Regions from separate parts of the Streptomyces sp. NPDC102467 genome, predicted to be linked through region 2. Evidence: riboswitches for the same ligand, from Rfam matches in the RefSeq annotation. Region 2 holds a riboswitch; the other holds the start of a gene.

Region 1 (7,668 bases), on a different contig from region 2:
CGCGGGGCCCCGCGCGGGCCTCCGGCGTGTCAGCATCGGATGCAGGAAGTCAGAAGAGTCCCGACACGGGTCTCGGAGCGAAGGAGCGATGGCAGTGCGAGAAATATTCGCGGGCATGCCGTGGTGGGTGAAGTGGGTCGCGGTGCCGGTCATCGCCCTGGTCGTGTTCGGCGGGCTGATCGCCAGCGTCGTCGGATTCGTGATCGGTCTGCTCTTCAAGGTGCTGGTGTTCGCCGCGCTGGTGGGCGGGCTCATCTACGTCGTGCGGAAGTTCTTGGCGGGGTCGTCCTCGCGCAGCGACTGGTGAGTCGCGGCGGGGCCGCCGGTGAGGGCTCCGGTGGTCGTGCGAGGTGGCCGTTCGCACGACCGGGGGAAGTTTCCGTTCCTGACCCGCACCGAGTGGTGGCCAAGGGTTAAAGTCCGGATTCCGACGGCTTCGCCCCCGTGAGCCCCGGGGACGCGGGGGAACTCACGCGTACCGGGAGTGAACCTTGGCCACGGCCGACCCCGCACCCGCAGCCCCGCAGACGCTCATCGGCTCCGTCCAGCGGGCCATGCGGCTGCTCGAGGCGGTCGCCTCGCACGACGAGGGGGCTCCTGCCAAGCAACTCGCCCGGGAGGCCGGAGTCGCCCTCCCTACGGCCTACCACCTGTTGCGCACGCTCGCCCACGAGGGCTACCTCCGCAAGGAGAAGGGCGTCTTCATGTTCGGGGACGCGGCCGAGCGGTTGAGCAGCAGCGGAGCGCAGCAGAATCGTCGCGGCATGATCACCGACGCGCTGCGGCACTGGCGGGACACCATCGGTGTTCCCGTCTACTTCGCGATCTACCGTGACGGCGAGATCGAGGTCATCGCCGTCGCTGACACTCCGGCCACTCCGGCCGTCGAGGAGTGGGCGGATTTCCGCGAGACCGGGCATGCCCACGCGATCGGCCAGTGCCTGCTCTCCCAGCTCGGCGAGGAGGCGCGCCGGGACCATCTCGACCGCTATCCGGCCCGGTCCATCACCCCGTACTCGATGCGTGACAACCGGACGCTGCTGCGCAAGCTGAGAACCGTCGGGCGGATGGAGCCCCTCATCGAGCGTCAGGAGTACGCGCTCGGCACCGCATGTGCCGCATTCCCGCTCACCATCGGTTCGGCCGCGGCAACTCTGGCCATTTCTCTCCCTTCCCATCAGGCCGAGAAACTGCTACCCGCCGCACGCCGGTTGCAGGACGAGATCGGCAGCCTCGTAGGGACACTCGCCTTCTCTATCAGCATCTGAAAACTCACTCCTTGTGATCCCCTGTGTACGTTGAGCAAGATGCCAGCAGTGTCAGGAAGGTCATTCCTGGCCAATCGACGGCAAGTTGACGGGGTAGGCGATGCGCGAGTCGGTACAAGCAGTTCAGGCAGAGATCATGATGAGCTTCCTCGTCTCTGAGGAGCTCTCGTTCCGTATCCCGGTGGAGCTCCGGTACGAGGCCGGGGATCCGTACGCGGTGCAGCTCACGTTTCATCTCCCCGGCGACGCGCCTGTGACCTGGGCGTTCGGCCGGGAGCTCCTCGTCGACGGGGTCAACGGCGCCACGGGCGACGGTGATGTTCGGATCTCCCCCGTGGAGCGCGCGGACGGCGGCGGCGCCGGCGAGATGCCGGGCGAGGTGCACATCCGGCTGCAAGTGGGTGCCGATCAGGCGCTGTTCCGGGCCGGGGTGGCGCCCCTCATCGCCTTCCTCGACCGCACGGACAAGCTCGTACCGCTCGGCCAGGAGCAGGCCCTGGCCGACTACGAGGCCGAACTCGACGAGGCCCTGGACCGGATCCTCGGCGAGGAGCAGAACGCCGGCTGACCGCCGTACGGGCCAGGCAGGGCAGTTGACGTAACGCTTCAGCAGCGCGGTGCACCCGAGCCGTTCCGCGCCGCTCAGCGCTTGCGTCGCCGCCCCCTGCCACCGCGCCCCGGCGCGGCCTGTGACGGTTCGTGGGAGCCCGGCCGGTCCGCGGAGACCACCAGCGCGGCAAGAGCGGTGGTCACCGGTACCGAGGCCACCAAGCCGATCGAGCCGACCAGCGTGCGCACGATCTCCTCCGCCACCAGCTCGCTGTTGGCGACGTCTCCGACGCTGCTCTGCGCGATCGAGAAGAGCAGCAGCAGGGGCAGCGCCGCGCCCGCGTACGCGAGGACCAGGGTGTTGACGACGGACGCGATGTGGTCGCGGCCGATCCGGATGCCCGCCCGGTACAGGCCGCGCCAGCCCATCGTCGGATTGGCCGCGTGCAGCTCCCACACGGCCGACGTCTGCGTCACCGTCACGTCGTCCAGGACGCCGAGCGAGCCGATGATGACGCCGGCGAGCAGCAGGCCGCTCATGTCGATGTGCGGGTACAGGCCGTGGATCAGGCCGGTGTTGTCGTCCGTGTTGCCCGTCAGCGCCGCCCAGCCGATGAACAGCGAGCCCAACAGGCCGATCAGCAGCAGCGATACGAGGGTGCCGAGGACGGCGACCGAGGTCCGGGCCGACAGGCCGTGACACATGTACAGCGCGATCAGCATGATCGCGCTCGCTCCGACGACCGCCACCACCAGGGGGTTCGAGCCCTGAAGGATCGCCGGGAGGATGAAGAACGTCAGCACCATGAAGCTGACCGCGAGCGCGACCAGCGCCATGACGCCCCGCAGGCGGCCCACCACGACCACGGCCACGGCGAAGATCCCGGCGAGCAGCGCCATAGGGAACTTGCGGTTCACGTCGGTGACCGAATACTGCAGATTCTCCGGGGCGTCGGGCGCGTAGGCGACGATCACCTCCTGGCCCTCGTGCAGCTGCCGGGGGGAGTCCGGCTGGACGATCTCTGTGAACGTGCGGCCCTTGTCCTTGCCGGTGTCGACCCTGATGGACGCTTTGCCGCAGGTGCCGGTGGCTTGTTGCTGTGCGGACGAGCCCTCGGCCGTGGAGGTGTCGCCGGTCGGGGTGTCGCCGGAGGCGTTCACGGACTTGCAGTCGACCTTCTCGACCCGGGTGACCGTGGCCTGCTGGGTCTGGCGGTCGAAGCCGACTCCGGTGCGTTCGTGCGCCGGTGCGCCTCCCGGCCACAGCACCGCGAGACCGACGACGACCGCGACGGAGAACGGCACCAGGATCGCCGCGATGACCTTGCGCAGGTGCTGGGAGACGGGCGCGGCGGGGCCGTGGTTGTGGGAATGGCCGTGTCCGTGGTCGCCGCCCCCTGCGCCCGACGGGTCCGGTCCGTGCGGTGGTTGGGGCGGCGTAGGCGGAGGCTGTTGCGTGGTGGTCACCGCCCGATCATCGCAAGAACGGCAGGGGCCCTCTGTTCAACGCGTCCGAAGGGACGCTAGCGTGGAGGCACCTTTGCAAACGCGGGAGCTCGGAGCACCGGGCTGAGAGGGCGCTGACCTTCGTCCCAGCGTGTTTCACGTGAAACAGCGTGGAGCACCGACGACGAATATCGCTGCGTCGACCGCCGAACCTGTTACCGGGTAATGCCGGCGTAGGGAGTAGGTCTACATGACCACAACGGACGCACGCACGCCTGCCTCCAGCGGCTCTGAGCCGGAGGCCGGGAAGTCCACCGGATGGCACAAGGGGTATGTCCAGGGCTCGCGCCCCGACCTCCAGGTGCCGGTCCGCCAGGTGCACCTCACCAACGGCCAGGCCGTCACGCTGTACGACACCTCAGGTCCGTACACCGATCCGACCATCGACACCGATGTCCGCCGGGGCCTTGCGCCCCTCCGTGAGAACTGGATCATCGCCCGCGGCGACACAGAGGAGTACGCGGGCCGGCCCGCCCGCCCCGAGGACGACGGGATCAAGCACACTTCGCCGCGCGGCGGACTGCGCAACCTCGACGCGGTCTTCCCGGGCCGCCCGCGCCAGCCGCGACGCGGTAGGAGCGGCGAGCCCGTGACGCAACTCGCGTACGCCAGGCGGGGCGAGATCACCCCGGAGATGGAGTACGTGGCCATTCGGGAGAACGTGGCGCCTGAGGTCGTACGCGAGGAGATCGCTGCGGGCCGCGCGGTCCTGCCCGCCAACGTGAACCACCCGGAGATCGAGCCAATGATCATTGGCAAGCGGTTCCTGGTGAAGGTCAACGCCAACATCGGCAACTCAGCGGTCACTTCGTCCATCGAGGAAGAGGTGGACAAGATGACGTGGGCGACCCGCTGGGGCGCCGACACGGTCATGGATCTCTCCACCGGCCGCAACATCCACACCACGCGGGAGTGGGTCCTGCGCAACTCCCCCGTCCCCATCGGCACCGTGCCGCTCTACCAGGCCCTCGAAAAGGTCGACGGCAGGGCCGAGGAACTGACCTGGGAGATCTACAAGGACACGGTCGTCGAACAGGCCGAGCAGGGCGTGGACTACATGACCGTCCACGCCGGGGTCCGCCTCCCGTACGTCCCGCTGACCGCCGACCGCAAGACCGGCATCGTCTCGCGCGGCGGCTCGATCATGGCCGCGTGGTGCCTCGCGCACCACAAGGAGAGCTTCCTCTACGAGCACTTCGAGGAGCTGTGCGAGATCCTCGCGGCGTACGACGTCACGTACTCGCTCGGCGACGGACTGCGCCCCGGTTCCATCGCGGACGCCAACGACGAGGCGCAGTTCGCGGAGCTCAGGACGCTCGGCGAGCTCAACTCCATCGCCAAGCGGCACGGCGTCCAGACGATGATCGAGGGGCCGGGCCATGTCCCGATGCACAAGATCAAGGAAAACATCGACCTCCAGCAGGAGATCTGCGAGGAGGCACCGTTCTACACGCTCGGCCCGCTGACCACGGACGTCGCTCCCGCGTACGACCACATCACGTCCGGGATCGGCGCCGCGATGATCGCCTGGTGGGGCACGGCGATGCTCTGCTACGTCACGCCCAAGGAGCACCTGGGCCTGCCCAACCGCGACGACGTGAAGACCGGCGTCATCACGTACAAGATCGCGGCCCACGCGGCGGACCTCGCGAAGGGGCACCCCGGCGCGCAGGACTGGGACGACGCGCTCTCCGACGCCCGCTTCGAATTCCGCTGGGAGGACCAGTTCAATCTGGCCCTCGACCCGGACACGGCACGGGAGTTCCACGACGAGACGCTCCCCGCCGAACCGGCGAAGACCGCGCACTTCTGCTCGATGTGCGGTCCGAAGTTCTGCTCCATGAAGATCTCGCACGACATCCGGCGTGAGCACGGCGCGACGAAGGACGAGGTCGAGGCGGGCATGGAGCAGATCGGCGTCACGGCGGCTGCGGGAGCGTCGGCCGAGGAGGTCGCTGCGGGGATGCTGCAGAAGTCGAAGGAGTTCGCGGCTAGCGGTAACCGAGTCTATTTGCCCATGGCCGACTGAGACGGGCGACGGAAGGCCACCGAGTGGGCCCCGCTCGTAGGAGCGCGGGCCCGCTCCGTGTTGGAGTCCTGCGTCAAAAGGCCGGTGCACCCAGATGTGACGGCCGGTATAAAGATCCTCACCGGAGCCGTCTCGGGAGGCGGTTGCCAGATTCAATCGACAAGGGGTGGGGATCAAAGGTGTTGTTGAGAAGAATATGCAGATGGGTGACGGTGGCGGGGGCAGCGGCCGCGCTCAGCCTTGTTGGGACGACAGCCTCGCACGCTGCTGATCAACTCGAGGTCCGGTATGCGGGAAGCGTGTCGGAGGACTTGGGCACCCTGCAGATCAGCGCTCGATCCGGAGCTGACATCAAGAAGATCACGGCTCATCTGATCTCGTACACAACGAAGGCTGAGGTGGCCGAAGTCGGGTCGAAGGATTTCCGGCTTTTCTCCGGGACGGCCCAGGATGGCGTATGGCGCACGAAAAGGCCGCTGAAGCTGCCCGAGCTCGGCAGCTATCGCATCGACGTGGACGTGACGGACGTCAACGGCGATCATGTGCATCAGCAGTCAGCCGGAGACCTTGCCTATTACGTTGTCGCACAGTTCGGCAAGCTGAGCGTCGACCGCACATCGATCGACCGCGAGCATCGCGAGGTGCAGGTCGAGGGGACGTTGTATGGACGGTGGCCTACGCGTGAAGTGAAGCCCTTGGCGGCACGCCAGGTCGACATCGATGTCGACTACTGGACTCAGATCACCGTTCCTACCGAGGAGAACGGTCACTTCAGCACCTCGGTCCGACTGGACAATGCCGCCCCGATTCAGGCCGTCTCCCGGGCGGGCGGTGGCGCTCCTAGCGTGCTGTACGGGGAGTCGGAGCCCGTACAGATCGGCGTCGACCAGGTTCCCACTCGTTTCATAGCGACGGTCAGTAAAACCGACATCGATTTCAACCAGTCCGTCACGCTGAACGTCAAAGTCGAGCAGAAGACTGGCGACGGATGGGTACCGCTGGCGGGACGGTCCGGCGGTGTCCTCTTCGGCCCCAATGACTCCGCGACAGATGGTGTGGGGCAGTTCACCAGCGCCGACGACGGCACGTTCACCATGGAATACACGCCCTGGCAGGGCGGCTACTTCCAGATGGCGCTGAACACCGACGACGACCCGTTCCTCCAGGCCTCGACAGGCACCAGCGCCGTCGTGCATGTGCACAGGGCTTCGAAGTTCACGGCCTTCACCGCCAGTCGCTCGGACACGGGTCAGGTTCACACCGAGGGACTCATCGATTTCCCCGACGGGTGGAGCCCGGCCACGATCCTTGTTGATATTCAGTATTCGCCCGACGGCTCCGAGTGGACGACCGTTGCCACGGACGAGGCCTTCTGGGGAGGCAGCGGCTACGAATTCGCAGCGGATATCGACCGGAGTACGGCTGGCTCGTACCGAGCCGTCTTCGCCGAAGACACCAACTTCCAGTCGGCGACATCGCAGAGCGTGTCCGTTGAGGCCTCCTCGTAGGGACGCCGCATTGCGACAGCACCTTGGCAGTACACGCAAGTGCAGGTCGGCAGCTCTGGAGTGCTGCTCTGCTCCATGAAGATCTCGCACGACATCCGGCGTGAGACGGCGCGACGAAGGACGAGGTCGAGGCGGGCATGGAGCAGAAGTCGAAGGAGTTCGCCGAGGCGGGCAACCGCGTCTGTCTGCCGCTCGCCGACTGACCGGCGTACGCGCCTGACCCAAGGCTCGGGGCCCCTGCAGTCCGCCCCGAGCCGAGGTCACGGCCCTGTGCCCCGCCGAGCGTCAGTCGGGCTGGTGCTCGGGGCCACCGAAGTCCGGGCTCGTGAAGTCCGGGCTGGAGAAGCCGGCGCGCTGTCCCGTGGCGGTACCGCCGCCGTCGGGGCTGCTGAACCCCGGCCTGTTGTAGCCGAGGTGGGGCATGCGGCCGCCGGAGCCGCCCCTTCGGCCGCCGAGTGGGCTCCCGCCCCCTGGCGGGCCCGCCAGGGCGTCCCGCAGGAACGGCTGGATGCCGCGCTCGAGGAGCACATCGCCCCAGGCGTCTCTGGCCCGCGCGACCTCCTCGTTGGCCTCGCCGTGGGCGCTTGCCTGGAGCGAGGTCGAGCCGTTGCGCAGAGCCGTCAGGAGCAGGCAGACCGCCGCGACGAGGATGAGTGCCGCGGCGAGCGCACCGAAGACCCAGCCGACCGACAGCAGGGTGTCGGCGAAGTCCGGTGGCGGGTTGAGCATCTTCAGGATGAAGCCGACCAGCAGGAAGATCGCGGCCGCGGTCCCGGCGAGGACCGGGGCGAGCACGACGGCGACCGCG
Region 2 (7,668 bases):
GCCGGACCGGCCGGTGTTCTCGCCACCGTCCGGGACCGTGATCATCGGACGGCCGTTGTCCGTGGCCGCGGTCACCCGGTAGGCGGGAGAGTCGTGCGGAACGGAGACGTCCACCGAGCCGTTGACGGTCCGCGCGGAGAGCCGGCGCGGGGCGGTGGCGGAGCCGAGTGTGACGTCGCCGTTGACCGTACGGGCCCGCAGTGCCGCGGCGTGTACGGCTGTCGCGCGCACCGAGCCGTTGCGGGTGACGAGCCGCACCGTGGCGTCGCCCCGGCCCGAACCGGCCAACGCCACATCGCCGTTGACGGTGGTCAGGTCGAGAGGGCCGCTCACTCCGGCGACGTCGATGCCGGCGTTGCGGGCGGTGACCGTCACGGACGTGCCGGCGGGGACGTCGATCTCCGGCATGCGGGGGCACTCCCGGTCCGGATGGTCGCGGCCCTTGCACGACAGATCCAGGACCTGGGTACGGCCCTGCCGGGACCAGTGATGGGCCACCGCCGGGTCGACGCCCACCTGGTCGTCGTCCGCGGGCCGCAGGCGCACCCCGTTGTCCGTGGTGATGGTCAGCCGTAGGTTCGAAGCCGCAGACCCGGCACCGTCCGCGGGCGTTCGACCGTCGCCGCCGGCCCCGCCGCACGCCGCCAGGAGAGGGATCGTCGCCAGCCCGACGGCCACGTACCGGGCAGATCTCTTCGTCGCTGCCTTCATGCCGCTCGATTGCCCCGTACCGCGCCCGGCAAGCCCACCGAGCGACGGGCGCGGTGGGCTCACCGCAACAACCCGTGAAGGACCCCGCTCTCCGCCGGATCGGCGGAGAGCGGGGCGGCGAGCTCACTGCCGAACCCTCCCGGGAAGGACTCGGGCGTAAGCCGCCGCCGCACGAAGTCCCCTGCACGGTGCGGACGAAACGTGGGAAGCCGCTTTTGTCGCCTCTTGGTGCTGCTGTTCACCGATATCCGGCCCGAAGGAAGGGGAGGCGTGCCTCGCCGGGCCCTGGGTAGGCGCACCGCACACGGGCTGCGACAGGTGCGCGGCCCGCAGGGCTGAGGGGTCGAGGATGGAGCGAGCGCGGGCGAGTTTCCCGGCGCGTTGGGAAGCCGGGGGCGTCCTGGTCGTCGAGGTCGTCGGAGAGTTCGACGGCGTCGCCGCCACCGAACTGTGCGGCCTGCTGGCGCGCATGACAGGCACCGGGCAGCGGCTTTTCGTGGTCGACTTCGGGGGAGCCGGGCGCTGTGAGCCCGGCGGGGTCCGGCAGTTCGTCCGGACGAGCCTGGACGCGGAGGCGTTGCCGGACGAAGGCTTCCTGGCCGTCGTCGCGAGCCCCGCCACGCGCCCCGCGCTGCACGCCGAGGGCGCGGGCCGGCTTGCGGGCGGCCTGCACGACACCGTCACGGACGCCATCGAGGCCTGCTGGGCCTCGGCTCCGGAAGAGCTGGGGGAGCCGGCTTCCTGAACCGGGAGACACCGGCCGTCCGTACGGACAGGGTTTTGCCCCGGGGCCGCCGGGGCCGTTCAAGGACAGGAGCTCAGGGCGCGCCGTCGCCCGACGCGGCCCGCACGGCGGCTTCGGCGTGCAGCCGTGCCGTGGGGAACACGGGGACCGGACTGTCCCCGGCACCGATCAGCAGCTCGATCTCGGTACAGCCCAGGACGATCCCCTCAGCGCCGGCGTCGACGAGCCGGGCGATGACGTCCTGGTACGCGACGCGTGACGCGTCGAGCACCTCGCCGAGGCACAACTCCTCGTAGATCACCCGGTGGACGAGCGCCCGCCCGGCGTCGTCGGGGACGAGCACGTCGAGCCCGCCCTGTTCGAGGCGGCCGCGGTAGAACTCCTGCTCCATCGTGAACGCGGTGCCGAGCAGGCCGACCCGCTGGACACCGGCCGCGCGTACGGCGTCGGCCGTCGCGTCGGCCAGATGGATCAGGGGGACGGCCGTGGCCGCCTGCACCTGATCGGCGACCTTGTGCATCGTGTTGGTGCACAGGAGCAGCAGGTCGGCGCCGGCCGCCTCCAGGGACCTGGCGGCCGCGGCGAGAATCTCACCGGCCTGCTCCCAGCCGCCCTCGATCTGCAACCGCTCGATCTCCGCGAAGTCCACGGAGTACACCACGCATCGCGCCGAGTGCAGTCCGCCCAACCGCTCCCGGGTCAGCTCGTTCAGCAGCCGGTAGTACTCCGCGGTCGACTCCCAGCTCATTCCGCCGATCAACCCGATGGTCTTCATCGCACGACCCTATGCGCGGCGGCGGGAAGCCCGCACGCAGAGCCCGCACGAGGGGGCGCCGCCACCGCACACCGACGGAGCGGCTACTGTTCGCACCGGTACTGCCCGACACGGGGTGCCCCGCGACAGCGACGGGGCTGAGATCACACCCGTAGAACCTGAACCAGTTAACACTGGCGGAGGGATGTCAGCGATGTCGATGTCGCACGCTTCCACGGACCCGCGAGCCGCCGAGCGGCACGGCGCGGGCGCCTTCGACGGGCGGATGCCCGCCGCGCCGGGGGACTGGCGGCCGGAAGCGCGGGGGATCGCCCCCGTCCCGGAGGACCACCGGTACGGCGGCGCCGGACGGCTCTTCACCGTGTGGTTCGCGCCGAACCTGACGATGAGCGGAGTCTTCACCGGTACGGTCGGCGTCGCTCTGGGCCTGGACTTCGCCACCGCGCTGGCCGCCGTGGTCCTGGGTACCCTGCTCGGCGCCGTGCCCACCGCGTACCTCGGCACGTGGGGCAGCCGCACCGGGGCGGGCCAACTGCCCCTGGCGAGGCTGGCGTTCGGCCGGGCAGTCGTGGTACCCGGCGTTCTGCAATGGCTGTCGTCCATCGCCTGGGACGCGCTCATCGGCCTGTTCGGCGGAGACGCGCTCGCCCGGCTCTGCGGCTGGCCGTTCTGGCTGGGGGCACTGGTGATGATGGCCGCCCAGGGTGCGTTCGGCGCGCTGGGCTATGAGGCGATCCACCGCCTGCAGAAGTGGATGACGGCCGTCCTCGCGGTCGCCTTCTGGGCCCTGGCGCTGCGTCTGGCGCACGCCGGCGTCACCCCCGCGGGCCACGGGAGCGCGCAGGGCGCCGACCGTCTCGGCGCGTTCGCCCTGACGACCACCATCGCGCTGAGTCTGGCCATCTCCTGGGCGCCGTACGCCAGCGACTTCAGCCGCTACCTGCCACGCGCCACCTCTCGGGCCCGCATGTTCTGGTGCACGCTGGCGGGCGTCGTCGTCTCCTTCACCGCCGTGCAGGCGCTCGGACTCTGGGGCGCTTCGGTCTTCACCGACCAGACCGCGCAGGGCGTCGACACGCTGCTCGGCGGCGGGGTGATCGGCTCCCTCGGGCTCCTCGCCGTGGCGCTGGCCGCGCTGTGCAGCAACGCGATGAACGACTACAGCGGTTCACTGGCTCTCCAGGTGATCGGCGCCCGCCTGCCACGCCCGCTCGCCGCCGGACTCGCCGCGCTCCTCGGGTACCCGCTGGTGCTGTGGATGCATGCCGCCGACACCGCCGCCCGCTTCCAGAACGTCCTCCTGTTCGTGGGGTACTGGATCCCCGGCTTCGTCGCGGTCGTCCTCGTCGACTGGCTGGCCCGGGCCCGCGCGCGACGCGGCGCCCCCCTCGACCTCGCTGAGGAGCAGAGGCGTCAACAGCCGCTCCTGCCCGCCCTGTTGGCGTTCCTTGCGGCGTTCGCCGCCACTGTCCCGTTCATGAACACGAGCCTCTACGTCGGCCCCGTGGCCGAAGCGCTCCACGGCGCGGACCTCGGCTACTACGTCGCTTTCGGCACCGCGCTCGTCGTCTACGCGCCGATCAGGCTGCGGCGAGCGGTGGTTTGAGCCGTTCTGCTGTCGGCCAAGTCGGTCGCGGCTTCCACGGCCCGGTCGGCACGCTCGTCCCATGCAGCCGGTCTTCGTCCTCGTACACAGTCCGTCGGTGGGCCCCTCGACCTGGCACCCCGTGGCCGCGCAGCTGACCGCGGCGGGATACCGGGTACGGGTGCCGTCCCTGGTGCACGTCGGCGCGGGGGCGCCGCCGTTCTGGCCCGGCGTCGTCGATGCCGTCCGCGACGATCTGCGGCAGCTCCCCGCCGCCGACCCCGTCGTGCTGGTGGCGCACAGCAACGCGGGCCTGTTCCTCCCGGCGATCCGCTCGGGCCTCGACCGCCGCGTGACCGGCTCGATCTTCGTCGACGCGGCGCTGCCGGCCCGGACCGGGCCGACCCCGGTCGCCTCGCCCGAACTGCTGGAGTTTCTCCGCCCCAAGGCGGTGAACGGCAGGCTGCCGCGCTGGACCGACTGGTGGGACGAGGCGGACGTTGCCCCCATGTTCGCCGATCCGGCGGTACGGCGGACGGTCGTCGAGGAGCAGCCCATGCTGCCGCTGTCCTACTACGAGCAGCACATCCCGGTCCCCGACTGCTGGGACGACCACCCGTGCTCCTACCTCCTGTTCGGCCCGCCGTACGAGGACCTGGCCGCCGAAGCGCGCGACCGCGGCTGGCGTGTGGCCCACCAGCCCGGCGCCCACCTGCACCAGCTGGTCGACCCTGCCGGAACGGCCGGGCACCTCGTCGAGCTCGCCGGCACGTCGTGACCCGGACTTTGCGCGCCGGGCCTCAGGCAGGGGAACCTTCTTGCGTTATAAGCAAAATATTATGCGTTGCGGGCGTACGTACGTACCGTTGATCTCATGACGCACCACGTATCCGCAGGTCACGACCGTGATTCCCACGCCCACGCCCACGGCATGGAACAGCCCCCGGACGACCTCGTCGAGATCCTGGACCTCGATGCGGAGATGTTCGCGCCCTACCTCGACTCCGTGCACCGCAAGATCGCGGACCTGTCGGAAGGCGGCGTCCGGCACATCGTGGACCTCGGCGCCGGCAGCGGTACCGGCACCTTCGCCCTGCTGCGGCAGTTCCCCGACGCCCGGGTCACCGCCGTCGACAGCTCCGCCCCCATGCTGGAACAGCTGACCCGGACCGCCGCCGGCAAGAACCTCGCCGCGCGCGTGCACCCGGTGCGGGCCGACGCGGGGAAGAGCCTCCCGGGCGTCAGCGACGCGGATCTCGTCTGGGCCTCGGCCTCCCTGCACCACCTGGACGACCCCGCCGCGGCCATGGACGTCATCTTCGCCGCGCTGCGCCCCGGCGGGCTCCTCGCCGTCGCCGAGCTGGACGGGATGCCCTACTTCCTGCCCGACGACGCGGTGCCCGACCGGCCGGGCCTGGAAGCCCGATGCCGTACGGCGCTCACTTCGCTCCACGCCGAACAGGTGCCCCACCTGGGATCCGACTGGGGCACCAGACTGGCGGCGGCCGGTTTCGACATCGCGTACGAACAGACCGGGCAACTGCGCCCGGCCGCCGCCGACAGCCCGCTGCGCGAGAGAGCCGGACGCTATGCGTACCTCACCCTGCGCCGCATCCGCGACGCTGTCGACGGCCTCGTCGAAGCCGCCGACCTCAAGGCGCTCGACACCCTCCTGGACGGCGGCGCGCAGGACGTGCGCCACCGCGCCGACCTCGAGGTGCGCTCGACGCGACAGCTGTGGATCGCCCGCCGCCCCGCCGGAGCCGGTTCCTGACCGCAGCGCGTCTCGCTTACGCTCTGCGAGGTGTGCGCAAATGTCATGGTCGCCGAAGACGACGAGAAACAGGCCGAATTGGTCCGCCGCTATCTGGAGCGGGAAGGCCACGCCGTCACCGTCGTACGGGACGGGCGGCAGGCCATCGAGGAGATCCGGTACAGGGAACCCGACCTCCTCGTCCTCGATGTGATGATGCCCCGGGCCGACGGCCTGGACGTGGTGCGGGTGCTGCGGGCGGAGGCGCGGGAGATTCCGGTGCTGATGCTGACGGCCCGCAGCACCGAGGACGATCTGCTGCTCGGCCTCGATCTGGGGGCCGACGACTACATGACGAAGCCGTACAGCCCGCGCGAGTTGATGGCCCGGGTCCGTACCTTGTTGCGCCGCACCCACCGCGGCGGTCATGCCGCGCCCGGCTCCCCGGAGTTCAGGGTCGGCTCGCTGGTCGTCGATCCCGACCGGCACGAGGTGTCGGTCGACGGTGCCTCGGTGGAGTGCACGCCGGGCGAGTTCCGGCTGCTCGCGGCGATGGCCGCCGAACCCGGCCGGGTCTTCAGCCGTCAGCTGCTCCTCGCCGAACTGCACGGATTCGACCGGTACATAGGCGACCGCACGGTCGACGTGCACGTCATGAACCTCCGCAAGAAGATCGAACCGGAACCGCGCCGCCCGGTCCGCCTGCTCACCGTGTTCGGCGTCGGCTACAAGCTGATGGACCCGGCGAAGGGCGCCCGCGATGCGTCGGCGTAGGACTGCCGCCGACCGGCCGCCGTTGCGCAAGAGCCTGCGCGGACGGCTGCTGGCCGTCTCCGTCCTGGTCGCCACCTGTTCCGTGGCGGCGACGGCCTGGCTCGCCGTGCAGACCACGTCCGGCGCCATCAAGCAGGAGCAGGGCCAGAACCTCGCCGACGACACGAGGATCTACGACACCCTTCTCGGGTACGCCGCGACGCACCCCCGGTGGGACGGGGTCGAAACGACCGTGCGCGACCTGGCCCGCTCCACCGGACGCCACATCACCGTGACGACCCAGGCGCGCGCTCCGCTCGCCGACTCGGCGGGGCACACCACACCGGACACGCTGCCCGCGCAGGCCTCCGCGACCGTCGACCCGCTGACCGTGGACACGGCGCTCGCCTCGGGCGGGACGGGGACGCCGACCGCGACGACCCGAACCGCGACGACCCGGACCGCGACGAGCGACCGGATCGACGCACGCGCGGTCGGCCCGTTCCGGCTCCCCGCCGCCGAGCGGTCGACGCTGCACAACCTCGCCGAGCGGAACACGTCATGCCTGCGCGCGGTCGGGATCACCGCCGACATCGTGGTCGGTCCCAGCGGGCGTCCCCGGGTGGAGGCCGTCGGTTCCGGCGCCGCCGAGCGGGGATACCTCACCTGCGCGACGGGCGCCCTCGACGAGCCGACGACGACCGAGGGCAAGGCGCTCACCTCCCTGAGCCGCCTCACCAACTCCTGCCTCAAGCGGCAGGACCACCACAGCGTCGAGCTCGCCCTCGACCTCACCTGGCAGCAAGGACCGCGCCCGGTACTGGATCAAAGGGCCCAGAAGGCCGCGGCGGCCCGCGACGCGGCGCCGATCCCGGTTCCGGCCGAGACCGAGGTCGAGGACGACCGCGCGGTCGCCTCCTGCGTGAGTACGGCCCGTCGCGAACAGCTCACCTCGTACGTCGCCGCACCCGCGCTCCTGTTCATCGGCGACCAGGGTGGCGCCACCGTCCCCGGATTCGACCTGTCTCCCCTGAACACGGCGAAGATCGCCGGCGTCGCCGCTCTCGTCCTCGCCCTGACCGTCGGGGCGTCCGTGATCGCCGGTACCCGCCTGGTGCGACCGCTGTACGCACTGACCGGCGCGGCCCAGCGGCTGAAGGACGGCCAGGAGACGCAGCCGGTGCCGGTGACCACGGACAACGAGATCGGCAGGCTCGCGGCGGCCTTCAACGACATGTCGGCGCACCGGGCGCGGCTGGAAGAACAGCGCAAGGCGATGGTGAGCGACGTCGCGCATGAGCTGCGTACGCCGCTGAGCACCATCCGCGGTTGGCTGGAGGCCGCGC

Evidence for each region. A riboswitch is a leader RNA that binds a small molecule or an ion and turns the genes downstream of it on or off. The one in region 2 is predicted to bind thiamine pyrophosphate.
Region 1: another riboswitch for thiamine pyrophosphate. It lies ahead of thiC (phosphomethylpyrimidine synthase ThiC); the one in region 2 lies ahead of ACIREE_RS25525 (purine-cytosine permease family protein).

What each region holds. Positions count from the first base shown of each region.
Region 1 covers NZ_JBIWKA010000008.1:227,505-235,172, reverse strand. The annotation lists gene ACIREE_RS18745 (DUF5326 family protein) at 95-307, shown strand; gene ACIREE_RS18740 (IclR family transcriptional regulator) at 492-1,268, shown strand; gene ACIREE_RS18735 (SsgA family sporulation/cell division regulator) at 1,369-1,836, shown strand; gene ACIREE_RS18730 (YibE/F family protein) at 1,911-3,284, opposite strand; TPP riboswitch at 3,356-3,520, shown strand; gene thiC (phosphomethylpyrimidine synthase ThiC) at 3,514-5,352, shown strand; gene ACIREE_RS18720 (hypothetical protein) at 5,652-6,860, shown strand; gene ACIREE_RS18715 (hypothetical protein) at 7,146-7,668, opposite strand, start outside.
Region 2 covers NZ_JBIWKA010000012.1:135,948-143,615, forward strand. The annotation lists gene ACIREE_RS25510 (DUF4097 family beta strand repeat-containing protein) at 1-711, opposite strand, end outside; gene ACIREE_RS25515 (hypothetical protein) at 1,061-1,456, shown strand; gene ACIREE_RS25520 (aspartate/glutamate racemase family protein) at 1,530-2,231, opposite strand; TPP riboswitch at 2,333-2,433, shown strand; gene ACIREE_RS25525 (purine-cytosine permease family protein) at 2,425-3,837, shown strand; gene ACIREE_RS25530 (alpha/beta hydrolase) at 3,899-4,594, shown strand; gene ACIREE_RS25535 (class I SAM-dependent methyltransferase) at 4,691-5,590, shown strand; gene ACIREE_RS25540 (response regulator transcription factor) at 5,621-6,343, shown strand; gene ACIREE_RS25545 (sensor histidine kinase) at 6,330-7,668, shown strand, end outside.